Regions from separate parts of the Pseudoalteromonas sp. UCD-33C genome, predicted to be linked through region 2. Evidence: predicted binding sites of a transcription regulator. Region 2 holds the regulator's gene; each other region holds the start of a gene.
What was found. Region 2 encodes LexA, which represses DNA repair genes until DNA is damaged. Its sites were predicted from a motif close to TACTGTATNNNNATACAGTA; they were not measured.
Positions count from the first base shown of each region.

Region 1: dinB (DNA polymerase IV) is a predicted target of LexA. The motif match lies at 5,856-5,875, and genes of this name have one in related genera.
Region 3: uvrD (DNA helicase II) is a predicted target of LexA. The motif match lies at 4,870-4,889, and genes of this name have one in related genera.
Region 4: ruvC (crossover junction endodeoxyribonuclease RuvC) is a predicted target of LexA. The motif match lies at 2,264-2,283, and genes of this name have one in related genera.

Region 1 is NZ_LJTB01000005.1:36,955-44,601, forward strand. Features, by position in the region: gene AOG26_RS11790 (methyl-accepting chemotaxis protein) at 1-1,310, shown strand, start outside; gene AOG26_RS11795 (M17 family metallopeptidase) at 1,375-2,898, opposite strand; gene AOG26_RS11800 (carbon starvation CstA family protein) at 3,002-4,684, opposite strand; gene dinB (DNA polymerase IV) at 4,791-5,843, opposite strand; gene AOG26_RS11815 (acyl-CoA thioesterase) at 6,265-6,693, shown strand; gene AOG26_RS11820 (aldo/keto reductase) at 6,706-7,647, shown strand, end outside.
Region 2 is NZ_LJTB01000006.1:87,845-95,491, forward strand. Features, by position in the region: gene AOG26_RS21070 (DUF2909 domain-containing protein) at 1-193, shown strand, start outside; gene AOG26_RS13010 (cytochrome c oxidase subunit 3) at 93-968, opposite strand; gene AOG26_RS13015 (cytochrome c oxidase assembly protein) at 1,006-1,536, opposite strand; gene ctaD (cytochrome c oxidase subunit I) at 1,536-3,131, opposite strand; gene coxB (cytochrome c oxidase subunit II) at 3,131-4,273, opposite strand; gene lexA (transcriptional repressor LexA) at 4,711-5,328, opposite strand; gene AOG26_RS13035 (PaaI family thioesterase) at 5,490-5,927, shown strand; gene AOG26_RS13040 (hypothetical protein) at 5,935-6,315, opposite strand; gene AOG26_RS13045 (hypothetical protein) at 6,474-7,199, shown strand; gene AOG26_RS13050 (VOC family protein) at 7,174-7,527, opposite strand; gene AOG26_RS13055 (endonuclease) at 7,644-7,647, shown strand, end outside.
Region 3 is NZ_LJTB01000017.1:48,609-56,255, reverse strand. Features, by position in the region: gene AOG26_RS19255 (ABC transporter substrate-binding protein) at 1-630, opposite strand, end outside; gene AOG26_RS19250 (GNAT family N-acetyltransferase) at 593-2,662, opposite strand; gene uvrD (DNA helicase II) at 2,640-4,805, opposite strand; gene AOG26_RS19240 (hypothetical protein) at 5,065-5,289, shown strand; gene AOG26_RS19235 (YacL family protein) at 5,411-5,779, shown strand; gene AOG26_RS19230 (peroxiredoxin-like family protein) at 5,812-6,441, opposite strand; gene AOG26_RS19225 (dUTP diphosphatase) at 6,575-7,195, shown strand; gene yrfG (GMP/IMP nucleotidase) at 7,196-7,647, opposite strand, start outside.
Region 4 is NZ_LJTB01000002.1:111,850-119,496, forward strand. Features, by position in the region: gene AOG26_RS03725 (ABC transporter permease) at 1-2,195, shown strand, start outside; gene ruvC (crossover junction endodeoxyribonuclease RuvC) at 2,334-2,858, shown strand; gene ruvA (Holliday junction branch migration protein RuvA) at 2,860-3,480, shown strand; gene ruvB (Holliday junction branch migration DNA helicase RuvB) at 3,488-4,492, shown strand; gene tolQ (protein TolQ) at 5,513-6,217, shown strand; gene tolR (protein TolR) at 6,204-6,638, shown strand; gene tolA (cell envelope integrity protein TolA) at 6,640-7,578, shown strand; gene tolB (Tol-Pal system beta propeller repeat protein TolB) at 7,588-7,647, shown strand, end outside.

The DNA of each region.
Region 1 (7,647 bases), on a different contig from region 2:
CCGAATTAAATGGTAAATCACTAGCGGGCAGTAAAGATCCAGATGGCGTGTTGTTATTTGTCGATATGGTTAATATCGTCAAAAAACAAGGTAAAGGTTTTATTCCCTACAAGTGGCCAAAGCCAGGTAAAGATAAGCCTGTTGATAAAATTGCCTACGTAAAAGGCTTTGATAAATGGCAATGGATTGTAGGTTCTGGTGTCTATATTGATACTATTGAAGAGGCATTCTCTTCGCTACGTAACCATGTGATTATTACCGCGGTAGTGATCATTGCCCTACTGGTTGCGCTAAGCTACCTAATTGCCAATAGCATTCTTCGCCCGACCCAACTTGCCGCAAACATGATGAAAGACATCTCGCAAGGGGAAGGCGATTTAACCCAAAAGCTTGATGAAAATGGTAATGATGAAGTATCTCGTCTATCGCGCTACTTTAACTTGTACACCGCGAAAATGCGTGAGTCACTCAAACATGTTGCCCACAATGCAGAGCAAGTAAATCAGTTTGCCCATAGCGTTGATGATGCGAGTAAAACAAATCACTCTTTTATTGAGCTACAGAACGACAGCTCGACTCAAGTTGCAACCGCAATGGAACAGATGACTCATCAAATTCACGATGTTAGTCAAAATGCCGACCAAGCAGAACATGCCGCCAATGAAGCGGCGCAAAATGCCGAAGCGGGCAAGCAGGTTCTCAACAAGACCATCACCGCCATTGAGACCCTGTCGCATAATATTGAACAAGTGAGTAAGGTAACGGCGGATCTTGCTGCAGAGAGTAACAACATAGGCTCAGTACTTGATGTTATCCGTAGCATTGCCGAGCAGACCAACTTACTGGCACTCAATGCAGCCATTGAAGCGGCTCGTGCTGGTGAACAAGGGCGAGGCTTTGCCGTAGTGGCTGACGAAGTGCGTACATTAGCAAGCCGTACAGGTAAAAGTACCGACGAAATTCAAGCCATGATCAGTAAACTACAAACCGGCGCACAAGCTGCTGTTGATGCTGTATCGGCAAGCCAACAGTTATCAACTGAAACGGTTTCACAAGCAGGTGAAGCAAATAGCTCGCTGAGTGAGATTGAGCGACTTGTCTCTATTATTAAAGATATGAACAGCCAAATCGCCCGCGCTACCGAGCAACAAACTAGCGCAGCAGATGAGGTTAATTTACGGATTAATGAGCTTTCACAATCAACTGAGCAATCACTGTCGAATACCGAAGGGCTTTCGACCGCCAGTGAAAACTTAAAGCAAAGCTCACAAGCGTTAAGTGATGTCGTTAACCGCTTCAAGCTCGATTAACGCCACAAAAAAGCCCCGCACTGCTGTGCGGGGCTTTTCAAACTAAAAACTTATAGCTTTTAGCTTATAAACAATAACGAGCGAATAAGCTGCTTACTGTTGCTGCGGTAGGCTTACCATGTTGCCAATCACCGCCTTCTACGCCGCTACCTGCGATGTCCATATGAACATACGGTAATGGTTGCGCTGATTCAGTACCATGTTTATCTAAACCACCAACAATCGCTAAGAATGCCATTGGGAACTGGTGACCACGAGCTGTCACTGCAGAAGCAGCATTGTTACTTGATAAAACATCGTCAGCTAAAGTGCGAGGACGAATGAAGTCATAATCTTCACGACGGCTACGAGATACTTCGGCGCCATCTGCCCATAAATCGCCTAAGTCAGCAATTTGGCGCGAAATTTTCGCTGCGCGAGCTGGACCATTTTCAACATACGCACTGTAAGGGCCCATCGCACGTGCTGCGTGGCCTGTTAGTGTTGCAACAGTAAATAGCTCTGGATTTACTTCGTTTAAAGCACGATCTTTCATTTCGCTTAATAGGTCACCCATTGCTAAACGGCCTTCAGCATCGGTATTACCGATACGTACACGTACACCTTCACGGCTGGTAATGATTTCATCAGGAACAAAACAATCAGAACCAATTGAGTTACGAACTACGGCTAAGTAAGCAATCACTTTTACGCCTTTTGGTGCAAAGTCAGCCACTGATTTCATAAAGCCAGCAACAGAAGCTGCACCGCCTTTATCGCGGCTCATACCTGCCATAAAGCCACCCACTTTAAGGTCTGCACCACCGGTATCGTAAACTAAACCTTTACCAACAAACATTAAGGTACGCTCAACGTCGCCTTCAGGCACGTATTCTAGTTTCACAACACGTGGGTGATGACGCTCAACAGCGTAAGATGCGCGCGCTACGGTGCTCATCATTGGGTAATCTTTATCGATAGTGTTGATATCTGAAATCACTTCAACAGACACCTTGCTACCCGCAAATAACTCAACGCAGTAATCAGCAAAACGTGGTGGTGCCATACGCTCAGGTTCTGTACCACATAAATCACGTGCAGCGTATTGACCCGCAGCAATAGCATTAAGCGCTTTGCTCATTGCCTCATCTGCACCCACTAGGCTAATTTGGCTAATTGGTTCAATCGCTTGGCCGTGGAACTCACGTGCCTCAAGTGGTTGCCAAAGCGCTTGGCAAGCACCTAAATAAGCCACTTCAAGGGCATGCTTGTAACGGCTATCTTGATTTACGTTAGCAAGTAAAATTGCAGGCTGAGTGCTACCCGATGCTTTCGCCTCTAGTACACCTTGCTTCGCTGCATCAAAGTAACGACGTACATCATCATAATCACGATTTAGAGGGCCTGTAGGCGCTAAAATAACGCGTTTAGAATCAATAACAAGTAATGTCACTTGTTTGCCAATACGTGCGTCTACAGCTTGTTGAGCGCTAATAGCTTGGCTTAAGCTTGCATCTGCTAAAGAAGAAAAATCATCACCGATAATAATCAATGCATCGTGATTTGCATCCGCTAATTGCGGGGCTGCAACTGCATGAGGGTATGCCATAAAAAAGGTCCTGCTGTTAGAAACATAGGACCTTATTATCATTGATTTAGAGCGCTATTGCCAGCCAAGTAAGACAGCTTACGATATGGCTGGCAAGCTAAGTTTACTGCTCTGTAATGTGTGCTGAGTCTTTACGATGCTTAACAATTACAGACCAAGCTTCAAGCATAACCAGTACGCTCACAACCAGTACTAACAAATCAAGTGTCACCAGTAACCAGTTACCTTGTTGATAGTACTCGCCCAGTTTAATAACCCCAGCAAAGAACGCCATAACTAATACAAAACTCATTGGTATAAGCGTGTATTTAGCTGGGCGATTCGCTTTAATTAGCATTACCGAGATAACCAGTAGGGTTAAGCTGGCTAAGATTTGGTTAGTCGAACCGAATAATGGCCAAATGATCATACCGCCGCTACCGTCAGCGCCACCAGCACCAAAAGCAAGCAGTAAACAGCTAAGTACTGCAATGAGTGTAGCTACAATACCATTACGAATGATGCTGATATTATAAATATCACCCCACTCTTGAATGATATAACGCTGCAGGCGCACGCCAGAGTCCATGGTAGTCCCCGCAAACAATACCACCATCACGGCAAGTAAGGTTGATGCCACCTCTTGCGAGATACCCCAGCCACTTTCAATTAAGTTTGCGCCACCATTAATAAAGGCACTCACACTACCGGCGCCTAAGTGACTGTAAATTTCGTGCCATTCTTCAGGTGATACTGCAAGTGCAACACCACTTACTGCAACTAGTGTAATAAGCGCAAGCATACCTTCACCTACCGCACCTAAGTAACCCACAAAGCGACCATCAGTTTCTTTGTTCAACTGCTTAGAGCTGGTACCTGAAGACACAATACCGTGGAAACCCGATACCGCACCACAGGCTATGGTCACAAATAGCAATGGAATAATACTTGGTGTATCTACCGCCGTTTGCGTATTAAACGCAGGCGCTGTGATATCTGGCATTGACACAAACACCGCACCGTAAAGAAGCACTAAGCCAACCAATAACTGCATACCATTGATGAAGTCGCGTGGCTGTAACAGCATCCATACTGGCAATAATGAAGCAATGGCTGCATAGATAAATAAGATGATGATCCAGTTCGCATTCGCACTTAGACCAAACATTTCATCAGGTAATGAAATTGGCATACCACTACCAAGGTAAATGGTGTAATAAAGAATTCCCACACCAACTAAACAAAGCGGAATTAACGACACTTTACGGCGTAGTAACTGGCCAATAACTAAGGCCACAACAATCGCTGACCAAGCAGGGAATACCGCGTTAGGTTGCGATACAAATGATTTGGCAATCACCACACCAAATACCGCATTCACCATCAATAGTACTAAGAACACCACAATCATAAATAATGCACGGGTACGTTTACCAATTACGCTTTCAGACAAAGCGCCCATTGATTTGCCTTTGTTACGCGCACTGGCCCATAGAGCGCCCATGTCGTGAACACCAGCAAAAAAGATAGTACCAAATACCACCCACAGTACCGCAGGCACCCAGCCCCAATATACGGCAATGGCAGGGCCAACAATTGGCGCAGCACCTGCAACAGAGGTGAAATGGTGGCCCCATAACACAACTTTGTTAGTTGGCACATAATCCACACCATCCTCAAGTTCATGAGCGGGTGTGACAAAATTATCATCCATTTTAAATATTTTTTCGGCGATGAATTTCGAATAAAAGAACCATCCGAACAACATACCGACTATTCCGAGCAGCACGATTACGACCGATTGCATAGTCATCTCTCTTATTAAGTTATAATGTTGTCTAAGGTGTTGAACTAGGCAGGCCTAGCACCCCAACTAGACACTAACAAACTTTCAAGCACCAAGGTGTTAACCTTTAGTCTAATATACTTAGCTGAAAATGCTCGTGAGCCTGACTCTTTATTCCGACACCTATTCCTAACAGGCGCACTGGCTGGTTGTTACCTCGCTCATAAGCTTTACTCATTAACTCAGTAAAAATGCGTTCGTCTAATTGATGGTGGCTTTGATCGGCACTGGTCACGACAAAATTGGCAAACTTGACCTTCACCGATAACTTATTGATGCGGTTGTTTAATTGCTGTTTATCAAGACGGCGAGTTAATTCATCCATCAAGCGGGGTAACTGGCTTAAACACTCATCTAAATTATTTTTGTTGTATTCATAGGTGTGCTCAACACTGAGCGACTTTCGTACTCGCTCAGTTGACACTTTGCCAACGTACTCGCCTGCACACTTTTGATATAAAGACACGCCAAAATTACCAATATGCTGCTGCATCCAATTAACCCCTTTCGCGCGCACATCAGCCCCTGTGTAAAGCCCTTTAAGTTGCAGCTTTTCTAATGTCACCTTGCCAACGCCAGGGATTTTGCCAAGCGGTAAACTCGCCAAAAAGTCATCAACTTGATCGGGCAATACCACAAACTGACCATTAGGCTTGTTTTCATCGCTGGCAATTTTGGCAATAAACTTAATTGGCGCGACGCCTGCTGAGGCTGTTAGTCCGGTGGTGTCATAGATTTCTTGGCGGATTTGCTCCGCCATCAGTGTTGCACTGCCTTTGCACGCAGTACTGTCGGTTACATCAAGGTAGGCTTCATCTAACGATAACGGCTCAATAAGGTCGGTGTACTTTGCAAAAATGGCGCGAATTTGCATGGAGATTTCTTTATAAACCTGCATTCGTCCGGGAACGATAACCAGATCGGGGCACAGTTGTTTGGCGTGATAGTTCGACATCGCCGAGCGCACACCATATTTACGGGCAATATAATTAGCAGTTGAAAGCACCCCGCGACGACTATTACCACCTATAGCCAGTGGCACATTGGCAAGCGCGGGGTTATCACGCATCTCCACGGCTGCATAAAAGCAGTCCATATCGATGTGAATGAATTTTTTCATCAGGAATACAATAACTGTTTATATATACAGTCATTATATTTAAACTTCCTTAGAGTGCAAGCTAAGAGGTTTGGCTTGTTTGTTGGTTTGGTTTTTTTCGGCTAATAAGCCGTGAACCAAATAACCAAAACGCGGCTTCTAATAACAAGCCCACGACAATTAAAGCGATAAATCCTGACATTGTGCCCATGCTATAACAGAGCAAAGCTAGAGCTAGCAAGATGAAAAGTGCAATCCACTTTATCACCCTCAAGGTTAGTTGCTGCATAATTAAGGTCCTTTAATGTGTGTTCATTTTGCTCACACTTTACGTAAGCGTGAACTTATAAATCTAGCACAATATACTGAGCTTTCTAATTTCCTTGAGCTAAAAGCAGCATATTGCTAACCTAAGTTTTCTCACAATCAACGAAGATTTACTATGCAATCATTTATAGAACAACACCCTATCAGAACAAAAATTAATGTTGCATGGGGTGAAATGGATGCCCTGCAGCACGTCAATAATGTGGTGTATTTTCGCTACTTTGAAACAGCCCGTATCGATTTTTTTACTCAACTAGGCTTTCTTAAAGATTTACAAGTAACAGGTGTGGGTCCGGTGATCAGCGAAAACAACGCCCGCTATAAACGCCCTGTGACATTTCCTGATACTGTGCATGTTGGTGTAAAGATTAGTGACATTGAACAAGATCGTTTTATGATGCATTACACTGTATTTAGTGAAAGCCAGGACGCAGTAACAACCATTGGCTCATCACAAGTGGTTATGTTTAATTTTAAAACGGGTAAAAAAGCTCAGTTAAATGATGAGTTATTAACTGCACTTAGAGCCCATTCTAGCGATTAACAAGGATCTATTATGCTTTATAGCCCACTTGGTCGAAGTGGTATTGAAGTATCTCGTGTCTGCTTAGGTAGCATGACATGGGGTATGCAAAACAACCAAGCCGATGCCGATGAACAAATCGCCTATGCATTAGATAAAGGCGTTAACTTTATTGATACTGCCGAAATGTATGCCGTTCCCCCTTCTCCAGACACCTACGGTAAGACAGAAGAGATCATCGGTAATTGGTTAGCGCGTAATAAAGACAAACGCGATGATCTTGTCATTGCCACTAAAATTGCGGGTAACGGCTTACCTTGGGTACGCGATGCAGGCGATATTACTCGCCAAGCAGTGGTTGAAGCCGTTGATGCATCTCTTAAGCGCTTACAAACTGAGGTTATCGATTTATACCAATTACATTGGCCTAACCGTACATCACCGCACTTTGGTAAACAGTGGCCAGGTAAAGTGTGCTTCTCTGAGGCTGACACTGAGCAAAATATTGCTGGCATGTTAGATATTCTTGAAGGTCTGAATGACTGTATCAAGGCTGGTAAAATTAAGCACTGTGGTTTATCAGACGATACTCCTTGGGGCATCAGCCAGTACTTGCGTTTAAGTGAACAGCATAACCTTCCGCGTATGGTATCGATTCAAAACGAATTTAGTCTACTGCACGCCAAAGATTGGCCGTATTTGATTGAACAATGTATTCATGAAGATATTGCTTACCTACCTTGGTCACCGCTAGGTGGCGGCATGTTAAGCGGTAAGTACTTAAATGGTGCTCGCCCTGAAGGTAGCCGTTGGACGCTAGTGCAACGTAATGGCCTATTTAGAGACACAGCACAATCACGGGCTGCGATTGCTGAATATGTTGAAATTGCTAACGCCTTTAATTTAACACCTTCACAACTTGCATTGGCTTGGTGTGATCAAGTGGATGGAGTAAGCTCAACAATTATTGGGGCA
Region 2 (7,647 bases):
TCGAGTGCTGTTTTCAGGTATTGTGCTGGTGCTCATCATTGCCGCAATGAAATTGGGCTTTATTCACACCAACCCGTCGCCGCTTCACAAAGCTACAGCACGTACACAAACACAAATAAACACAACCACACCACATCCACAAAGTGCCAATACCAAGCAGCCGCTTGAAAAGCAAAATGCTTTTCACTCGTGAAGTGGCCTTTAAAAATTCTAAGTAGCACCACAAATAAAATAATGGTGCCTAATGTCACGTGCATACCGTGAAAGCCCGTTAACAAGAAAAAGGTATTCCCATAAACACCCGCATCTAAGGTCAAGCCTAAATCTTGGTATGCATGCATATACTCGTATACTTGTAAGCCAAGGAAAATCACACCTAGTAGCACAGTTAAAGATAAAAATACCTTTAGAGCGCCGCGCTTATTGTTTTCTATCGCAACATGAGCAAAGTGAATTGTGACCGATGAGGTAAGCAGAATAAGCGTGTTGATCAGAGGTAGACCTTGCCAGCCCATAGCCTGTGTGGTCTCGCCCGCTGGCGTAGTTAATAGCGGCCATACGGCTTCAAAGGTTGGCCAGAGTACTTCGTTGGTCATAGCATTATTACCAGCGCCACCGAGCCAAGGCACCGAAATCATACGTGCGTAAAAAAGAGCGCCAAAAAACGCCATAAAGAACATAACCTCAGAGAATATGAACCAGCTCATACCTTGTCTGAATGAGCGGTCCATTTGTGCTGAGTAAAGTCCTTTATGAGACTCTTCAATAACGTTTCTAAACCAGCTAAAAACCATATAAATTAATATGGCAATGCCTAGATACAAGACATACTGGCCACTACTGCCCTCACCACTTACTTGCATCACAGTTAAGCCAGCACCAACAGCAATTAAAAACATCGCGATGGCACCAACTATTGGCCAAGGACTCTCGGCTGGAACATAGTATTTTTCATAATTTTGATTCATTTTGTTTGCTCCCAATTAGCAATTAGCTTGGCGGCTTTTAATCGTTTTTAGCCACAACATGCCCGCTAATATCAAACACGGTATACGACAACGTCAGTTCCTCAACATCGTCGGGTAACTCAGTATCAACATAAAACAACAAGGTAAATTCCATTTCTTCACCGGCTTTCATTGGCTGCTGATCAAAGCAAAAACAGGCGATTTTATGTAAGTACTTTGCCGCTTTACCCGGTGATACTGATGGAATTGCTTGCATGACTTTGTCTTCATTACTGGTGTTCTTTGCTGAGAATTTAACTTCACGCATGGCACCAGGTTGTACCGCCACGCTGTATTGCTCAGACTGCACCTTAAATGGCGCGCCGCTTTGGGCGTGAGTGGTAAAGCTGACATCAACTTGGCGCTGTGTATTTATTGATTCACTCGCGCTCGCTTTTTCTAATGATGGCTTACCATTCAACCCTGTAACGTCGCAAAACACGTCGTAAAGCGGCACCATTGCAAAAGCAAATGCGAACATGAGCAAGCATGTAATCAGCAGTTTTTTTAGCAAAGGTGCATGGTTCATTACTTAATCTCCGGCGGTGTTTCAAAGGTGTGATAAGGCGCTGGAGAATCGACTTCCCACTCTAAACCTTCAGCTCCATCCCATACTTTGGCAGGTGCCTTTTCGCCACCTCGAGCACATTTAAATACCACCAATACAAACAACAGTTGCGATAAGCCAAATGCAAAACCACCAATACTGATAATGGCGTTAAAGTCAGCGAATTGCAGAGCATAGTCAGGAATACGACGCGGCATACCAGCAAGGCCAACAAAGTGCATAGGGAAGAACAACACGTTGACACTGATTAGCGATAACCAAAAATGCCATTTCGCCAGCGTTTCGTTGTACATGTTGCCAGTCCATTTCGGTAACCAATAATAGGCTCCCGCCATAATTGAGAACACAGCCCCCGTCACAAGCACATAATGGAAGTGAGCCACCACAAAATAGGTATCGTGATACTGAAAATCTGCTGGTGTAATCGCAAGCATCAAGCCAGAGAAACCACCTAAGGTGAATAACACAATAAAGGCGATGGCAAACATCATCGGAATTTCGAAGCTAATCGAACCGCGCCACATGGTGGCCACCCAGTTAAACACTTTAACGCCCGTTGGTACCGAGATAAGCATGGTGGCGTACATGAAAAACAACTCGCCTGCCACAGGCATCCCTGTGGTAAACATATGATGTGCCCAAACGATAAAACTTAGCAGCGCAATCGATGAAGTTGCATACACCATAGACGCATAGCCAAATAGCTTTTTGCGCGAGAAGGTCGGTACGATAGTCGATATAATGCCAAAGGCCGGCAAAATCATGATGTACACTTCGGGGTGACCGAAGAACCAGAAAATGTGCTGGAACATCACAGGGTCGCCCCCACCGGCTGCATCAAAAAAGCTGGTTGCGAAGTATTTATCGGTCAACACCATAGTGACTGCCCCTGCTAGGACAGGCATAACAGCAATTAACAAGAATGCAGTGATTAACCATGTCCAAACAAATAGCGGCAGCTTCATCCACGTCATACCTGGCGCTCTTAAGTTGACGATAGTCACGATAACGTTAATCGCCCCCATAATTGAGCTGATACCCATGATATGTACGGCAAACACAAAAAGTGCAGTGTTATCGTTGCTGTAAGTTGTTGATAGTGGTGCGTAAAAAGTCCAACCAAACGCAGGACCACCACCAGGCATAAGTAACGAAGCCAATAGAATTAAAAATGCAAACGGCAATATCCAAAAGCTCCAGTTATTCATACGTGGTAAGGCCATGTCTGGTGCGCCTATCATCATAGGCACCATCCAGTTTGCAAGCCCAGTGAACGCGGGCATAACGGCACCAAACACCATAATCAAACCATGTACTGTGGTCATTTGGTTAAAAAAGTGCGGGTCGACTAGCTGTAATCCAGGCTGAAAGAGTTCAGCACGGATCACCATTGCCATGGCTCCACCAATTAAAAACATGGTGAGTGAAAAAATCAGGTATAAACTCCCGATGTCTTTATGATTGGTGGTGTAAAGCCAACGCTTAAAACCTTTCGCAGGATGGTGATGGTCGTGATGCGCATGCCCAGTTGCTTGCTCGTTAATAACATTACTCATTAGTTCGCCTCCGCTGCTGCATCAATCGCGGCTTGAATTTGACTCGGTTGGATAACATCGCCGGTATCATTACCCCACGCGTTTCGCTTATAAGTAATAACCGCAGCAAGTTGCTTAATTGAAAGCTGTTTATCAAACGCTTGCATTGCTGTGCCAGGCTTACCGTGTAACACGATATCTATGTGATCTTTTACATCACCTAATACAATCGGGCTGCCTTTAAGTGCTGGAAATACGCCTGGTAGGCCCATACCGGTAGGTTGGTGACATGCAGCACAGCTTGCCATATACACTTGCTCACCTAAGACCATAAGCTCTTCTTTCGGTAATGTTTGATCAAGCAAAGCAGCATCTGCTGCGGCCGCATTGGCTTTTTCTTGCTTGGCATCTGCAAGCCAATTAGCAAATTCATCTTCAGGTAAGGCTTTCACCACAACAGGCATAAAGCCATGATCTTTACCGCATAACTCAGCACATTGACCACGGTATACTCCTGGCTCGTTAATACGTGTCCACGCTTCATTGATAAACCCAGGATTTGCATCCTTTTTAACCGCAAAATCAGGCACCCACCATGAATGAATTACATCGTCTGAGGTCATTAAAAAGCGAACTTTTTTATTGATAGGAAGTACTAGCGGTTTATCTACTTCAAGCAAATAATGCTCAGTTTTCTCTGCTTGGTTGTCTATTTGATCTTTAGGAGTAGATAGAATCGAGTAATAAGCAATGTCTTCACCCATGTACTCGTAATGCCACTTCCATTGTGAGCCAGTCACTTTAATGGTGATATCGGCTTTAGAAGCATCTTCCATGGCAATTAAGGTTTTTGTGGCAGGCACAGCCATGGCGATTAAGATGACAAATGGAATGGCAGTCCAAAGTATTTCAACTTTTGTACTTTCATGAAATTGGGCAGGCTTGGCCCCTTTGGATTTACGGTGGTGTATTAAAGCCCAAAACATCACCGCAAATACGATGATGCCGATTACACAGCAGATAATAAATATCGTCATGTGTAACTCATAAACATTATTACTTATATCGGTCACCCCTTTACGCATATTGTATTGGCTATTTGCCAATGCAAGCTCAGGAAGTGCAAACAATATAAGCCACAAGGCGTAACGCAGTTTACCCATGTGACGGCTCCTTTAGATGCTATTGCAAGACGCAAAGCGAAAAGGCGATACAACAAGGTGCCCATTCGTTTTTCTTATTGTTCAGAGCGACTACGTATCATTTTGACCCACTTATGATACCGGCCCCTTGACTAACACCTCGCACATTTTTGTGTCTTTTTATTAATTAGGTGTTAATACAGTGTATTAACCAATTAGTTAAAAAATGACCAATAAGCAAGTTTTAATGATAATAAATGTTTATTTTGGTGCAGAAATAACAACTATAATCAGCGCGTTATTTAATGTTTAGGAGTAAGTACGAAATGTAAAAAGAGAGGAAAACTGCGCTATATAAGGCTTTAAATGAAGAGTAAGGATTCACAAATCCTAATTAAGTAGTAAAATTTCAGTGGCGCACCAAATTGAGTCAATTTAATGCACCAAATTGGGAACGCTTACATCCAGTCAGCGTTACGAATAACACCTACCGCTAACCCCTCGATGTTGAACGACTCATGCTCAAGGTCAACCTCAATAGGCGAAAACTCTTCGTTCTCAGCGTGTAAAAGTACTTTGCGACCCGCTTTTTCTAGACGCTTAACTGTTACATCTTCATCGACTCGAGCTACAACTACTTGCCCGTTTTCAGCAACTTGCGTTCTGTGTACTGCAAGCAAATCGCCATCCATAATACCAATGTCTTTCATACTCATACCATTTACACGCAGTAAGAAATCGGCAGCAGGTTTAAATAATGAAGGATCAACTTGGCAGTGACTTTCAACATGCTCTTGAGCCAAAATAGGTTCACCGGCTGCAACACGGCCAATTAAAGGTAAGCCTAACTGCTCTGGCTCATCTTCTTCAATTAACTGAATACCGCGACTCGCCCCAGGCTTCATTTTGATCATGCCTTTTTTTGCCAGTGCTTTTAGGTGTTCTTCAGCAGCGTTGGCACTTTTAAAACCCAATGTTTGAGCTATTTCAGCACGCGTAGGTGGCATGCCTGTATCTTTAATAAAGACTTTAATTAGTTCTAAAATTTGCGATTGGCGTTTAGTTAATGGGCGCATACAACTGGTTTTCCATACAGTACATTTAACTGTGAGTATATACAGTTATTTGAAAATCGCAAATTTAAATTAACCCCATCATATTGCTACAAAACTAACATTGAACCACACCGAAAGATGCCATAAGGTATTAGCTTTAATTAGCAGGCTAAGGAAACACAATGAGTATTTGGCACCAACCAATCACGTTAGAGCTTTGCAAAGAGCTTGAACAAGGGATTACCGGTCAAGGCACTTTAATGAAAACTATGGGCATTGAGGTAACTGAAATTGGCGATGATTATTTAATGGCAACCATGCCTGCTATTCCTGAGCATCATAACCCTATGGGCATGGTCCATGGCGGAGCAAACGTTGTATTAGCAGAGACAGTGGCAAGCTATGCAGCCAATTTCGTGGTTGATTTCAATAAGTTTTATGCTGTTGGCCAAGAAATTAATGCCAACCACATGAAAGCGTCACGCAAAGGAACGTTAACAGCAACTGCTAGACCGCTGCATTTAGGTAAGCGAACTTCTGTTTGGGATATTAAAATTACCAATGCCGCAGGAGAGCTTTGCTGCGTATCAAGAATGACCGCAGCTGTTGTAGAGCGATAAATTCAGGCTATTTTTCGACAGGATAAATAGTAATTTCAATCCCTGCGCCAATTGCAGAGATACGTAACAAGGTATCGGCATGCAGGGGTTGGTTAAAGCATTTAGGCGAATTACCTGATTCAAAGCCTATATCAAATGTACGCTTTGAGCACGATAACCACTGTTTTAATGCATTGCGCGAGCAAGACTCAATAAGCTCGCAAAGCTGGTTAATTGCTTTATCAGGAGAGCTGATATCTGCGGTTGCTTCAATACGTGCTAGTTGGCGGTATTCATCTTGGTCATAATGTAAAACCATGGCGTTTTTCTTCAAATCAGCAACAAGCGCACTAATATCGTGCTTTGATTCAAGCTCCAGATCTACATTTAAAAATTGAATTTCCGACATACTCTCGTTTTTACCCTCTATTTATATCGACTGAAACTTTAACTCAGTTTTGTATATATACCAAATCTAGAATACAGTTAATGCGACATTATGCCGCATTGGCAATCTAGCTAAACAACCTAAAATAGCGCCCACATAACAATAATAACGGGGTAATAATGAATAAACGCCTGTTTAAGTATGCTCGTAAAGGGCATAAATGGCTTGGCTACTTACTTGCTTTGCAGATCTTTTTTTGGCTCTTAGGTGGGCTGGTAATGAGCTCATTACCACTTGAAAAAGTGCATGGTAAGCATCTGGCTAATCGCAGTTTAAGTAGCCCATTTTTATTGTCGGACTACCCTGCTTCAATTGATAAAATAACAGCGCAATTCGAGCAAATCGAGGGGATTAAATATAGCCATTTTTTAAATACCCCGATTATAGAAGTTACATCCTCTAGCGGTACGTTTATTTTTGATGGCAGAACAGGTGCTAAAATGCCTGCACCGAGTAAAGCGCAAATCATTGAAAATGCGCAAGCTCACCTGCTTATTGACGCAAAAATAACGCAAGCGCAGTTATTAACAAAAGGGCCTAGAGAAGTCGGTCACAAAGCCAATGTTTGGCAAATTAGCTTCGATGATTGGTTAACAACAACCTTATATTTAGATAGCCAAACCGGTAAAGTTATAACTGTGCGCAGCACCCTGTGGCGCATTTTCGACTTTTTCTGGATGCTACACATTATGGATTATGATGAGCGTGAGAACTTTAACAATCCACTACTCATCAGCTTCTCAGCCACCAGCGTACTATTTTGTATTACAGGAGTTCTCTTGTTACTACAAAACGTTCGAATTAAACGTAAAAAGCCAGCTACACGTGTTGGTCAATCAAAATAGGATTGCCATCTGGGTCGGTGATAATAAAACTCGCGTCACCGGCCTTTTGTATTTCTAATCCTTGTTGCTGAAATTGTGCAGCTAATTGCTCAAAGGTTGCAAATTCATCCAAAGCTTCAGCATTTTGATCCCACCCAGGATTAAAGGTCAGCATGGTTTTATCAAACATACCTTGAAACAAACCAATTAAATGTTCACCGTTTTTCATTATTAGCCAATGCTGTTCTATCTCCCCAGCAAACTCTTTGAAACCTAGCTTTTCATAAAACTGCTTTGAAGCACGAATATCTTTTACATTTAGACTTACAGAAAAAGCACCTAATAACATGGTTGTAATTCCTTTAATAAAAACGGCCTAACAACTATAGCTGAGTTGAAAAACTTTTCCTTTTTAGAATAGTCGCTCTAGAATAGCTGTTCCTGTAGTTCACTGATGTGATGGATATGC
Region 3 (7,647 bases), on a different contig from region 2:
GCGCTTAAATCGCGTGACTTCTACAGGTTTAATACCATGTATTTTTAGGGCGTTAACGAGATTGCTCTCTACCATATAACCAAACTCATCGGCTTGGATCATTAAACCAATTTTTTCATGCTTACGCTCTTTAACTAGGTAGTTAATTTGCTCTATGGCTTCATCTTGGTAGCTCGCACGAAGATTAAATACATTTGGCATTGAGCTGTTATGTAAAAAGTCAGCGCCTGTAAATGGCATGAGAAATGGAATACGGTGTCTATCTAGCAGGGGCTTAATTGCATGGGCTGTTGGTGTGCCCATAGAGCCAAAAATCGCATGGATTTTTTGGTCAAATAAAAACTCGCGGGTATTCACTACGGTATTTTTTGGCTCGTAGCCATCATCAGCTAATATCAGGTCGATACTTTGGCCGTTAACACCGTTTTCTTTGTTGATTTTATTAAAGTAAATATTACTGCCAAGCGCCAGTTGTTCGCCTATTTGCTTTGCAGGTCCTGTGAGCGCAGTGGACATTCCGAGTTTAATGGTAGGCTGTGAGTGTTCAGCTAAAGCTATCTGAGATAGCAGCAAGGTACAAATACTTAAACACTTAATAGCTGTTATTTTGAAGTGATTTATAGTGAGCATACCAACCTTGCACTGCGGTTTTGAACTGTGAGTCTAAGTCTTTTTTACCTGTAAAACCGGCTTCTTCGATTAAGCTATTTACAGAGGTTTGCTGTAATACTAGTCGAATAAGGATGAATTTTGTATGTTCATCTAATAAATTTAGACTAATTGGTGTGCTCCAAATCATTTTCCATAACAATGGCTGTACTTGGAAGATGTTAATGTCACCGGTTAACAGTCGCTCAGCTCTTGTATTTAAGGCAGAAGATAAGGAGCTTTTTGGTAAGGCTTTGAATAATTCTGCAATAAGCTGCCAAGGAAGTGAGCTAAAGTGACCAAGGAGTTGTAAAGACAGGTCTTGTTTAAATTCCTCTATTAAGAGTGCTGCGCTATCTGTGCTTTGCTTATCTAACGCTTTAATCACTAAAGCAGCATGTTCAGCCGTTGCTTTGTCATGACTAAATCCAAGCTTAACAACATTAAAGCCATTACTTTGCCAAAACTTAACTAACGCTGCATTTGCGCCAAAACTGGCACCAAAATAACTGCAATTATTTAATTGGCTTTCACAGTAGTTTAACAGGGCTGAGCCAATACCTTGTTGATGACATTCAGGTGCAACAGCTATTCTCACAACTCTCGCTGAGCGTTTACACAAGTCTTCTGTATTTCGGCTCAATTGAGTCAGAGTTTGCGCCATTAAATGACCATGAGGCCTGCGCTTTCCTTTTATTACTTGCTCTGCGATTTCTGGTGCTAAGCCACCTTCAATAGCAATTAAGCAAACGGCTTTTAATGCATTTTCTTGTTTGCAGATCGATAGCTGTAACTCTGGGGCATCAAGCAATTGGCGTAAGTCATTTACTGTGGTTTGGTAATGAGCCAGCGCCAGTAGCGCCATAATTTGGCTAAGCAGCTGCTCATCTTCAACGAGTTGATCTTTGCTTATATTTTCAAATTGGTAAGACTTACCACTCTGCGTATCTAGGTACTTTGCATCGAGTAGTAATAGTTCGCGTAGGCTATTTTCGAGGGGGTCATGTTTAGCAAAACGAATAGGTTCATCCAGAGTAACTGCCTTTAGCGATTTATATTGGCTACGTAAGTAATGTAAAAAGCGTAACGTGTAACCACGCCCATTTCCTTCATAACCAACCATAGTGCTAGCAAATACGATTCGTGGATAACTTTTTAGGATCTGCAATAGCATAGGAACCGGAATCGCCGCTGCTTCGTCGACAAATAACAGATCGCAATCAGGTTTTTCGTTTAGCAGTATATCTGGCGCAATATAGCTAAGATTAGATAGTTGCTTAAAGTTTTGCTCTTTGCTAACACCAAGCTCAGTGGCTAAATGCTTAAAACTTGTTTGTACGGCTTTGGCTTGCGTGGCACAAATAAGGATTTTTTTATCTTGAAGACTTGTTGCTGCAATCCCTAAAGCAGCTGACTTACCACGACCTCGGTCCGCACTGATCACAAAAGGGCGATTAGCGCGCCCTGTTGCGGTTTTAATAATTTGCTCAACACATGCTTGTTGTTGCTGATAATTTATCTCAGCAGTTGCTGGCGATACTGATTGGTAAGCAGGGAGCGAGTGTTCAGTAAAATAATGTGGCTGCAACTTTAGCTTGGAGAATAAACGCTGATTAAAAAAGCTGTGTTTAATCACTTGGGCATAAGAGGTAATACTAGTGAGTGCAGGGTCTTGCCACTTGCGGTCATCGGGCAGCAACAGTATCAGTACACCACCTGCTTTTACGGTACCTGCAAGCGCTGCGAGTTTATCGGCATATAAGCCGCTAAAACCATCAAAAATTGCGTGTTGAAACTCTTGGCCAAGAATTTGGTGAGCATGTTTTGGAAACTCACTATTTGCTAATAATGAGCTGCTACTGAAAACATAGGTATTTTTGAGCGCTAATTGGTTTGCAAACTGGTAGCACCAAGTTTCGCTGCCTTGCACAATGACAAGCTGGCGATGCTTTGCAATCACCAGCTCATTACACAGTGCTGTTAAGTACTCATTATAAGGCTTGAAGTCTTGCATACTGTGTTACAAGCCATTTGCTGCCTAGGTCATCAAAGTTCACTTGAATACGTGACTGTGCGCCGCTACCTTCGTAATTGAGTACGGTTCCTGCGCCGAATTTGGCGTGTAATACGCGTTGCCCTAAGTTAAAGCCGCTATCTTCAAATGCGGCATGTGTTACTGATGGACTAAAACGACCTGCCGCAGGCGGTCTTGAAACCTGTGTTTTAATTCGGATTTCTTCGATACAGTCTTCAGGCATTTCACGTAAAAAGCGTGATGGGCTATGGTATTTTTCTTGTCCGTATAAACGGCGACTTTCTGCATGGCTAATATATAGTTTTTCCATCGCGCGAGTCATACCAACATAGCAGAGGCGGCGTTCTTCTTCTAAACGACCAGACTCTTCATTACTTTGTTGTGATGGGAACATGCCCTCTTCAACACCAACCATAAATACCAATGGGAATTCTAGGCCTTTTGCTGAGTGTAGTGTCATCATTTGCACCGCGTCTTCGTGCTCATCAGCTTGACCTTCGCCAGACTCTAGTGAGGTATAAGCCAAAAATCCCTGTAGTGGTGAGCTGAACTCTTCATCTTCAGGAAGTTCGTATTGACCACAAGCACTAATAAGCTCTTCTAAGTTTTCTACGCGGGCACGGCCTTTTTCACCTTTTTCAGCTTGATACATTGCCATTAACCCTGAGGTTTGAATGGCATATTTCGCTTGCTCTTCTAAGGTGAGATCGCTGATTTTATCTTCGATATGCTCAACAAGTTCTAAGAATTTAGTGACGGCACTTGCTGCACGGCCAGATAGGTGTTGTTGCTCTACAATTGCTTTTGCGGCATACCAAAGTGGCAATGACTCATTGCGCGCGCAATCACGGATATGACTTAGCGTTTTATCACCAATGCCGCGGGCAGGGGTGTTAATAACGCGCTCGAAAGCAGCATCATCTTGACGGTTACCCACTAAACGTAAATATGAAAGCGCATCTTTGATCTCTTGACGTTCGAAGAAGCGCATACCGCCGTAAATGCGGTATTTTAAACCTTCTTGTAGCATTGCTTCTTCGAGTACACGAGATTGCGCGTTGTTACGGTATAAAATCGCGGCGTCTTGTAATGCATTACCTGCATTTAGCCAGCTACGTAGTTTGCTGCTGACAAAGCGTGCTTCGTCTAATTCATTAAACGCAGCGTAAACAGAAATAGGCTCACCATCATTGCCGTCTGTCCAAAGGCTTTTACCCATGCGTTCAGCATTGTTTTTGATCAGTGCATTTGATGCTTTTAAGATTGTTGCCGTTGAACGGTAATTTTGTTCAAGGCGAATAGTTTCGGCTTCGAAGTCAGTTAAAAAGCGTTTGATATTCTCAATTTTTGCGCCACGCCAGCCATAGATACTTTGGTCATCATCACCTACGATCATAATACTGTTGGTGTTACCTGCGAGTAATTTTAACCAAGCATATTGAATAGTGTTGGTATCCTGGAACTCGTCTACCAGCATGTGGGCAAAACGCTGTTGATAGTGACGTAAAAGTGTTGGGTGATTCTTAAGTACTTCGTAGCAGCGCAGCAGTATTTCTGCAAAGTCGACTAAACCTGCACGGTCACAAGCCTCTTGATATGCAGCATAGACTTTCAGCATCATTTGCTCATTAATATCGTAGGCTTGAATGTCTTTAGGGCGCAGACCTTCATCTTTTTTCGCGCTGATATACCAACCAAATTGTTTTGCTGGCCACTTTTTATCATCGATGTTCATCGCTTTAAGTAAGCGTTTTATCATGCGTTGTTGATCGTCAGAATCTAAGATTTGAAAGCTTTCAGGCAAGTTCGCTTCACGGTGATGGGCGCGTAAAATACGATGAGATAAGCCGTGGAAAGTGCCAATCCACATACCACCAACCGGTGCTTTTAACGTTTCTTCTACACGGGTACGCATTTCTTTCGCGGCTTTGTTAGTGAAGGTTACCGCAAAGATGCTGTATGCAGAAGCTTGCTCAACTTGCATGAGCCATGCGATGCGATGAACAAGTACTCGAGTTTTACCAGAACCTGCACCTGCAAGTACCAGCATATTTTGCAATGGGGCTGCGACAGCATCCCGTTGTTTGTCATTTAAGCCATCGAGTAATTCAGAAACGTCCATCGTTACGCCTTTTCAATCTATAATGGGTGGAGTATAACAGGTGTTTATGCAAGGCTAAATAAAATACTGTTTTTATAAACAGCTATTTTGGCAAGTTATTAAAATTGCAGTATAAAAATTGTGAATTTGACCGATTTTTAGCAAAAAGAACTAAAATCAAAATAACGCTACTTTTTAACACTTTGATTTGTAAGTCATAATAAGTTGGCATAAAGTGTGATTATAAAAAGTATAATCATTAAAAACTACAGAGGTTAGTATGGCAGAGCAAGGTTCTGGCGGTAATGTAATCGCAGCAATATGTAATATCTTTTTTCCTGGTTTAGGACAATTGGTACAAGGTCGTTTAATGGCGGCTATTGCATTCTTTTTAGCATGGGTTATTAGTGGTGCACTAATTTATGTGGCAGTTGGTTTTATTCTACTGCCAATCGTATACCTATGGGCGATTATTGATGCTGCACGCTTCAAGTCGCGACTCTAGCTATTTAATTAGCACAAACACGAGCGCCACTTGGGCGCTCGAGTTGTTTTAAGGCGACTAAACTCGCCACGTTTAGCTGCAAACGGTATAATTAGCAGATAACGTATTAAGAGTACCCTCCATGGAATATCAATTTATCCGCGACCCTATTAGCGGTTTACGCATTAAAATTTCCTCTGAACACGCCATCATAGGCCGTTGGCTAAACGAAGAAGTCGGAAAAGAAAAAATTGCGATGGTGCAAGCGTTGATCTCTGCTGTTAAGAACAGTCATGAGCCTTTAACCTTACAAGGTCAAGAAATTGATTTGATCTTAAGTAAAGATGAAGCGCTGTTCGAAGCACATGCATTACATCAAGATAACGAAGACTTAGTTGCCTACCAAGATGATGATTTAATGCTTGAAGAAGAAGGCCTGTGCAGTGGCTGTGGCTTTGAAGATTTTGTTGATTTAATTGAATCTTGGCAAGAATTTACACAAGGCCGGTAAGCAGACACATGTTCTGCTTATCGGTAGCTAATTTATTGCTCACTCACTGATTTAACAGCAGCTAGTAATAAATCTTCTGTTAAGCGTACTTTGTAATTTGGGTTGGCGTATTGAAAATGAACTAACCCATTTGTATCTAACACGAATACTGCGGGTACAGGCAGTGCTACTTTCGGCTCACCTTCTAACGAGACAAAGTTAACCCCAAGCTTATTGCGGTAAATCTTTGCTGTTTTGTCATCTAAATAAAATGCTAAACCTAACGTTTGCGCCAAAGTAAGGCTGTCGTCAGAAAGCAATTGATAGCTAGGAGCTGTAATTTTTGTTTCAGCGAGTTTTTCAGGGCTATCTGGTGAAACGGCAATTAGTTGCGCGTCTAAGCTTGCTAATTCTTTCTCAATTTTTTGCACGCTGGCCAATTGTTTTGAACAATATGGGCACCAGCCACCACGATAAACAATCAGCACGGTAGTTTTTTCTTTAAAGCGCTCAGCTAGCGAGACGGTTTTACCGTATTGGTCTTTCAATTCAACATTTGGCACCGTTAAGCCAGGTAATAACGGACTAACTTGCTCTGCTGACTCGGCAATATTAGTCGCAGTTGCAGCGATAACGTGGCTTGATAGTACAAACAGTGCACTAATGAATAGAGATTTAAACATGGGCTTCCTCGGTTATTTTTATCAACTGCAAAGATGACCTGATTGTTGCGGGATTTATTTCATCTTTACCTACATCAAACTCAAATTTAACTGTAGTATATAGGCAAATAAAAAATGCAAGTTGGGATAAAGAATGTCTGCTAATTTACAAAAACTCGTTGTTATGCTCGAGATGCAAAATGCGATGAATACCAAAGTTCATGAGCAATGGTTTAGCCAAGGTTTTGAATGGTATCGTGCAATTTGGGTTGAGTGTGCTGAAATGCTTGACCACTACGGTTGGAAGTGGTGGAAGAAACAAACCCCAGATACAGAACAAGTTATTTTAGAGTTAGTTGATATTTTCCATTTTGGTTTATCTTTACGCATTGATGGTGAAACCAGCTATGAGCATTTAGCTGCGCAACTTGAAGCTGAGTTAAGTGCACCAGTTAAAGCCGATGACTTTAAACAAACACTCGAATTATTAGCCGCCTCAGCAGTCGCTGAAAAGAGTTTTAATGCAGCTGCATTTGCTGGTTGTATGGCGCAAATCGGTATGGATATCGATGATTTATACCGTGGCTACGTTGGTAAAAACACCTTGAATTTCTTCCGCCAAGATCATGGCTACAAAGACGGTAGCTATATCAAGGTGTGGAATGGCCAAGAAGATAACGAGCACTTAGTTGAAGTGGTAAAAAGCCTAGATACAGAGCATGCAGATTTTGCAAAACTTGTATATCAAGGCTTAGAGCAGCGTTACCCGAAGTAATCATTCAACGGGTATAAGCTCGCGAAAATCGATGGTTGATAAAAAGCCATCGAACTGCTTATGCGGTTGCTGACTATCAGGGTTGGCAACCGCAAGTATATGACCAATACCAAACTCTTTTGCTGCATCTAGCACGGCAGGGCTGTCGTCCACAAATAAAGTCCGTTCCTTATCAAACTGCCATTCTTGATGTACTTGTTGCCATAATGGTTGATGCTCTTTACTCACGCCATATTGATGAGTTGAGATAACCCCATCTAAGTAATTATCGATAGCAGTGTGTTCAAACTTTAACATGGCACAATCTGGGTGTGCGTTAGTAAGCATGATCAATTGCTTGCCTGCTTTTCTAAGCTCAGTTAAAAACGGCGGAACATCTTCACGAATTCTGATTAAATGTTGTATGTCACGTTTTAGCGCCATAATTGGTAAATCAAGTTGTTGTTGCCAAT
Region 4 (7,647 bases), on a different contig from region 2:
TGAAAGCGGTATCAAATACCTATCCGTTAAAAGGCGAGCTAAAAGTAAAAACCAGCCTGACTGACCAACCACAAGTAACTTCTGATATCCCAAGTCGTGGTGAAGTGTGGTTAAGTGAATCTGTGTTTTATGCGCTAAACATTAAAGTGGGCGATAAAGTAGAGCTTGGTGCTGCTACGTTTACGGCTAGTCATGTTGTAGCCGAAGAGCCAGATGCACCGTTTAATGTGTTCTCGAGCAGCCAGCGAATCTTAATTAATGAAGCAGACATTGCTGTTACAGAGGTAATTCAGCCGGGCAGTCGGGTGTTTTACCGCCAACTTTATGCTGGCGACAAAGACAACTTAGATAGCTTTTATGCTTGGTTAAAACCACAGATGAAAGAAAACCAGCGTTGGTATGGCGTTAAAGACCGCCAGTCACCTATTTCTAATAGTTTAAATCGTGCCGAAAGCTATTTATTGCTAGCTGGTTTACTTGGCATTATTTTAGCTGCTGTTGCTATTGCGGTATCGGCAAAACGGTATTGTGAGCGTCAGTACGACCCAGTTGCTATGATGAAAACGCTTGGCGGTAGCCGCTCTATGATCCGTAAGATCTATTTATTACATTTGAGCCTTGTATGTTCAATGTCGGTGATTGTCGGTTTACTGATTGGTTATGGTTTACAAGCGGTTGCCACGGATTATTTGGCACAAACCATGGGCTCAGCATTGCCGAGTGCATCGGCAAAGCCTTGGATCATTGCGATTAGCACGGGTGTGATTTGTGCGGTTATGTTTTCAATTAAACCGCTACTCGATTTATTTGATATTCCGCCGCTACGTGTACTGCGTCGTAACTTAGGCGACCGTTTATTAGTAAGTAAAGTGCACCTTACTATGTCGGCGCTTACTGTGTTTTTACTGATGTGGTTATTTAGTAACAACATCAAAATTAGTGCAATTTTGTTCCTTTCGACGGCATTTTTAATTGCGGTGTTATTTGGTTTATCAAAGGTTATTTTTGGTGGTGGCCGCAAACTTGGCTTGAGTCCGGGCAATAGTTGGTCATTGGCGATTGCGTCAATTCAAAAGCGGGCCAATGTGAATGCGGTACAATTAATTAGCTTTGCTTTGGCTATCAAGTTATTACTGTTTTTAATTGTACTTAAGAACGACATGATTTCGGATTGGCAGTCTCAGCTTCCTGAAAATGCCCCTAATTCATTTTTAGTGAACATTACTGAGCAAGAGTTAGAGCCTATAACTAGCTTCTTAGCGCAAAACGATATGCCAACGTCTGATTTCTATCCGGTTGTTCGTGGCCGTGTAAACGCCGTAAATGGTGAGTTGGTTGCCCGCGAAGTATCGCAAGAAGACAACGAAAAGAAAGACGAAGAAGCCCGTTCTGGTATTGGTCGTGAGTTAAACCTAACTTGGCGTAAAGACTTACCTAATCAAAACGAGCTTATCGACGGTACATGGTTTAGTGAAGACTCAGTAGCCGAGGCATCGGTAGAAGAGTCGATGCTTGAACGCCTTGATGTACAAATTGGCGATACGCTTACTTTCTTAATTGGTGCGCAGTCGTTTGATGCAAAAATCACCAGTGTACGTAAGGTTAATTGGACCACACTTAAACCTAACTTCTTTATTATTTTAAGCCCTGATGTACTAGCGAGTTTCCCGGCTACTTATATTTCATCAGTGAATGTAAAAGCAGAGAAAAAACGTGAGTTTAATGAGCTAATGCGTCAATACCCAACGGTTAACGTGATAGATGTTGAGAGCTTTATTAAACAAATTCGTTCAACCATAGAGCAAGTATCGTTAGCGATTGGCTTTGTACTAGCGATTGTGGTTGCCTGTGGTGCTTTAGTTCTGATTTCACAAGTGCAAGCAAGTTTAGGCGAGCGAATGCAAGAGATTGTTATTTTGCGAACCTTAGGTGCGAAAGGGCGCTTAATTAAAAATGCCACCTTATATGAGTTTTTACTATTAGGTGTTACCGCAGGTTTAGTCGCAGCCATTGTCAGTGACATTGCTCTGTTAATTGTACAAAAACAAATGTTCGATTTAGCAGGTAAGTTCCACCCTCATATTTGGGTGATTGGCCCTGCAGTCGGGAGCTTATTTGTGGCATGTTTAGGTTATTTGATGATAGCGCGCACAATGCGAAAAAATACCCAAGGCTTATTACGCTCACTCGCGTAAATGTCTTTCTTTAGGGTTGACTATAAAATGCTCGCAGTTGCGGGCATTTTTTATGAATTGCAATTGGTTACTGGTAATTTATACAGTGCTCTGGCATTATTAACCGCAGATAATAATGATAATAGACGGTTCAGTTAGTTGGCGATTATTTTAGGGATTGATCCTGGTTCACGATTAACAGGGTACGGCGTGATTGCTCACCAAGGTGCTAAATTCACTTATTTAGGTAGTGGCTGCATTAAATTGGCCGATCACGATTTTCCGGTACGCTTAAAAATGATTTACCAAGGGATCAGTCAATTAGTAGAGCAATTCTCACCAGATAGTTTTGCTATAGAAAAAGTGTTTATGGCACACAACCCAGACTCAGCGCTTAAACTCGGTCAAGCACGTGGAGCAGCGATTGTTGGCGCTTCAATGGCAGAGCTGCCAGTTTATGAATATTCAGCTAGGCAAATTAAGCAGGCCGTTGTAGGAAATGGCGGAGCCGATAAGTCTCAAGTACAGCATATGGTTAAAAACATTTTAAAGCTGCCAGGTACCCCTCAAGCCGATGCCGCAGATGCCTTAGCAATTGCTATTTGTCATGCACACTCAGAACAAAATTTAATAAAACTTGCGGGCAGTGCGAGCAAAACCGTAAGAGGAAGATTAAGGAAGTAATATGATTGGTCGATTAAATGGCTTACTTGTTGAAAAGCAGCCACCAGAAATTCTTATTGAAGTAAGTGGTGTAGGCTACGAAGTACAAATGCCCATGACTTGCTTTTATGATTTACCGGCAGTGGGTGAGCAAGCGGTTATTTATACCCATTTTGTGGTACGTGAAGATGCCCAGCTATTATTTGGCTTTAACAACAAAATCGAACGCGCTTTATTTAGAGAGCTTTTAAAAGCTAATGGTGTAGGGCCAAAACTTGGTCTAGCTATTTTATCGGGTATGTCAGCGCAGCAATTTGTAAGTTGTGTTAACAATGAAGATGCAACAACACTGGTTAAACTGCCGGGTGTTGGTAAAAAAACGGCTGAGCGTTTAGTGCTCGAAATGAAAGATAGACTCAAAGATTGGGGTAATGACTTATTTACACCATTTAGCGATAATGCCGTCATTGAGCCATCAAGTGATGATACCCTAGTGGCAAATAATGCTGCCGATGACGCTGTATCAGCACTTGTGGCATTAGGCTATAAGCTACCGCAAGCACAAAAAGCGGTTAAAACAGTGAACAAACCAGATATGACGACCGAGGTTCTAATTAAAGAAGCTCTAAAATCAATGTTGTGAGTAAACCATGATTGAAGCAGATCGCTTAATAGATGCGAGTGAACAAAGTAACGAAGACAGTGTTGATCGTGCAATACGACCAAAGCTGTTAACCGATTACACAGGCCAGCCGCATGTTAAGCAACAAATGGAGATTTTTATCGAGGCCGCTCGCCATCGTGGTGAAGCGCTGGATCATTTATTAATATTTGGTCCACCGGGTCTTGGTAAAACCACACTTGCAAATATTGTTGCCAACGAGCTTAACGTTAATATTAAAACAACATCAGGGCCAGTACTCGAAAAAGCAGGCGATTTAGCTGCGCTTTTAACGAACCTTGAAGAAGGTGACGTACTGTTTATTGACGAAATACACCGTTTGAGCCCGCAAGTCGAAGAGATTTTGTATCCCGCAATGGAAGATTATCAGCTGGATATAATGATAGGTGAGGGCCCCGCAGCGCGCTCAATAAAGCTTGATTTGCCGCCATTTACATTAATTGGTGCAACAACTCGTGCTGGCTCACTCACCTCACCACTTAGAGACCGTTTTGGTATTGTTCAGCGATTAGAGTTTTATTCTGTTGAAGACTTATCAAAAATTGTTGCCCGCTCAGCAAGCTTTTTAGACTTAACCATGTGTGATGAAGGTGCAATCGAAATCGCCAAGCGTTCACGCGGTACACCGCGTATAGCAAACCGTTTATTACGCCGCGTTCGTGATTACACCCAAGTGAAATCAGACGGCAAAGTGAATGCCACAGTTGCAGAGCAAGCCCTCGATATGATTGATGTAGATAAAAGCGGTTTTGACTACATGGATAGAAAATACTTGCTAGCTATTATCGAAAAATTTATGGGCGGCCCCGTTGGCCTTGATAACCTAGCGGCTGCAATTGGCGAAGAAAAAGAAACCATTGAAGATGTGATAGAGCCGTTTTTAATTCAACAAGGCTTTATTCAGCGTACCCCACGCGGACGACTCGTTTCAGACATTGCTTATTTACACTTTGGGCTAACGCCTGAGAAATAACTAAAACCCCGCGGTTAGTTACAAGCTTTAAGCTATAAGTATCAAGCAGCTCGAGAGAGCTGCTTTTTTTATCGAGATAACTTGCTTATATTAAGTAGGTGTATAGGTTTTTACCGCTTACCGCTTACCGCTTACCGCTTACCGCTTACCGCTTACCGCTTACCGCTTACCGCTTACCGCTTACCGCTTACCGCTTACCGCTTACCGCTTACCGCTTACCGCTTATCACTGGGTTGTTGTCTCATTTTAACATCTGTAATTCACATGCTGTTAAGTTATCGGTAGGTATTCTCATTGGCGTTTGTGTAGGCAAAAAAAAAGCCCGCATAAGGATGCGGGCAAACAACAAGTTGAAGGAAGTAATCCAGGGAACTACGGTCTACTTGAATAAGGTTTTATCCCGATTTAAGTAAACCTAGAGCAATACGAAACTTCATATTGCTAAAAACGGAGCTTGATGAAAGAAACTTTCATGAGGTTGCTAGCTCGGTATAGGTAAATAATACGCAATGATGGATTTTTCTTCAAACTAGAAAAATTTTATTTTCAGATAAAAAAAACTAATGTGAGCTAAAAATTGAATTGTTTTCTTTTTGTTCACTTTGTAACTATTTTGTTTTTAACCTTCTGAATAAAAGGGTTTTTATAAATTTTGTGATCTTTATTCAGGATTAGTTTAAGTATTCTGTAGTAGATTTGCAAAAGTGCTTTTGGGTGTTTATGCGTAATTTATGAATAAACGTCGTGTTTTTGGCTGTTTTGGTTGCTTTTGAGAGCTATTCTAGTGACTTATTATTAAGGTGAAAATATGCGTAAATGTGTTGATAAAACCTAATATGGCTAAAAAATAACTAAGCAAATTGCTTTTTACCGTTATTTGCCGCTAATTCACAGCAAGAGCGTTGTCAGTTTATAACTGACTAGATACACTAGATGTAACTTTTGGCCATGATTGTGGTCAATAAATGCAAGTGTAAAAAATATAACAAATTACATAGAAATCTATTTTAGGAGTTTAACGTGGGATCAGGGCTTAACTTTTTAGATCTTATTCTAGAAGCCAGTGTACTTGTCCAGCTAGTAATGTTGGCATTAGTCGGTATGTCGGTAATGTCATGGGCAATTATTTTTCAACGTAAAAAAGCGATTTCTGATGCACTTAATGGCGCTAAGCGTTTTGAGCAAAAGTTTTGGTCAGGTATTGATTTAAGTAAATTATATAACGAAGTATCTGCTCGTCCTGGTGGTGCATCAGGTGTTGAAGCATTATTCGTTGCAGGATTTAAAGAGTTTGCACGTCATAAGAAAAATACATTTCAAAGTGCAGGCATCGTAATGGAAGGCACACATCGTTCAATGCGAGTTGCGCTATCGCGCGAAGTTGAAAAGCTTGAGTCTAGTTTATCGTTTTTAGCAACAGTGGGTTCAATTAGTCCTTACATCGGTCTGTTTGGTACGGTATGGGGTATCATGAACGCATTCATCGCGTTAGGTGAAGTTAAACAAGCAACGCTACAAATGGTAGCGCCAGGTATTGCCGAAGCGCTGATTGCAACTGCAATGGGCTTATTTGCTGCAATCCCTGCTGTAATTGCTTACAACCGTTTTGCCAATAAAGTAGAAAAGCTTGAAGGTAATTACATTAACTTCATGGAAGAATTCGCCAATATTTTACACCGCCAAGCAGCTGCGCAAATAGAGGCTAAAGCGAATGTATCAGCGTAAGAAACGTCGCCCTGTAGGTGAAATAAACGTAGTACCTTACATTGATGTAATGTTGGTACTACTAATTATATTTATGGCAACTGCGCCACTGATTACCCATGGCGTAAAAGTGGACTTGCCGAAAATGGAAGAATCGGATTTAGTTGATACTAAAGATACACCGCCTATCATTGCGTCAATTGATGCTGAAGGTAAGTACTATGTAAGTATTGGTACTGACCCAGAAGCACCAATGGAAGCGCTGGATGTTGCGGCGGTAATTAAACTTCAACTGCAAAAAAATCCAGATACACCTGTAATGATTAAAGGTTCTGGCCGTGTTTCTTATCAAGAAGTACTGCTGCTTATGGACTTTTTGAAAAATGCTGGTGTGCCTTCAGTGGGTCTTATGACCGAATCATTCGAGGGGACGAAAGGCTAGTATGGGTGCATCAGTAGTAAAATCGGTTCTTTTGCACCTTGCAATAGCAGGTTTATTAGTAGCAACAGCTAATTTTCATATGCCAGCGCCTAAGGTGATGGAAGTAACGCTGAACCCTGCTTTACCAGAGCCTGAAAAAGCCGTTGCCGCAGTAACGGTTGATCAGCAAAAGGTTGAGCAGAAAATTGCCGAGCTTAAAAAGCAAGAAGAAGCAAAAAAACGAGCCGAAGCAAAACGTATTCGTGATCTTGAGCGCCGTGCAAATGATGCACGTAAGCAACGTGAAGCTGAAGACAGACGCCTTAAAAAGCTAGAGCAGCAACGCCGCGCGAAAGAGAAAGAAAAAGCAGAAGCAGAAGCACAAGCGAAGAAAGCACGTGAAATTCAAGAGAAAGAACGAGCTAAAGCGCAACAGGCTGAAAAGCAAAAGCAAGAAGCTGAAGCCGCAGCGAAAGCTGCAGCTGAAAAACGTAAAGCTGAAGAAGAAGCGTTAAAGAAAGCGGAAGAAGAGCGTAAGCGTAAAGCTGCCGAAGCTGAAGCTGAACGTAAACGCAAAGAAGCTGAAGCAGAACGTAAACGCCAGCAAGCATTGCAAGAGCAAATGCTACAAGAACAATTAGCTGCTGAGCAGGCTGCACGTAATAAAGTGCGCCAGCAACAAGTAGTGGGCGAAGTTGAAAAATATAAAGCGTTAATTATGGCGCGCATTCAACAAAACTTCTTAAAAGATGAGAAGATGAAAGGTAAAGAATGTCGTCTTAATATTCGTCTTGGTTTTAATGGCTTAGTGACTCAAGTAAAATCACTGGGCGGAGATACTTTGGTATGCGAAGCTGCAATGCGCGCGGTGCGTATGGCAGACACACTACCAGTATCACCAGACCGTGAAGTATTTGAGCAACTTAAAAATATTAATTTAACAATAGCGCCTCAATTTTAAAGGAATGATATGTTTAACCAGATAAAAACAGCATGTTTTATTGTATTACTGGGCTTTCATGGCATTGCC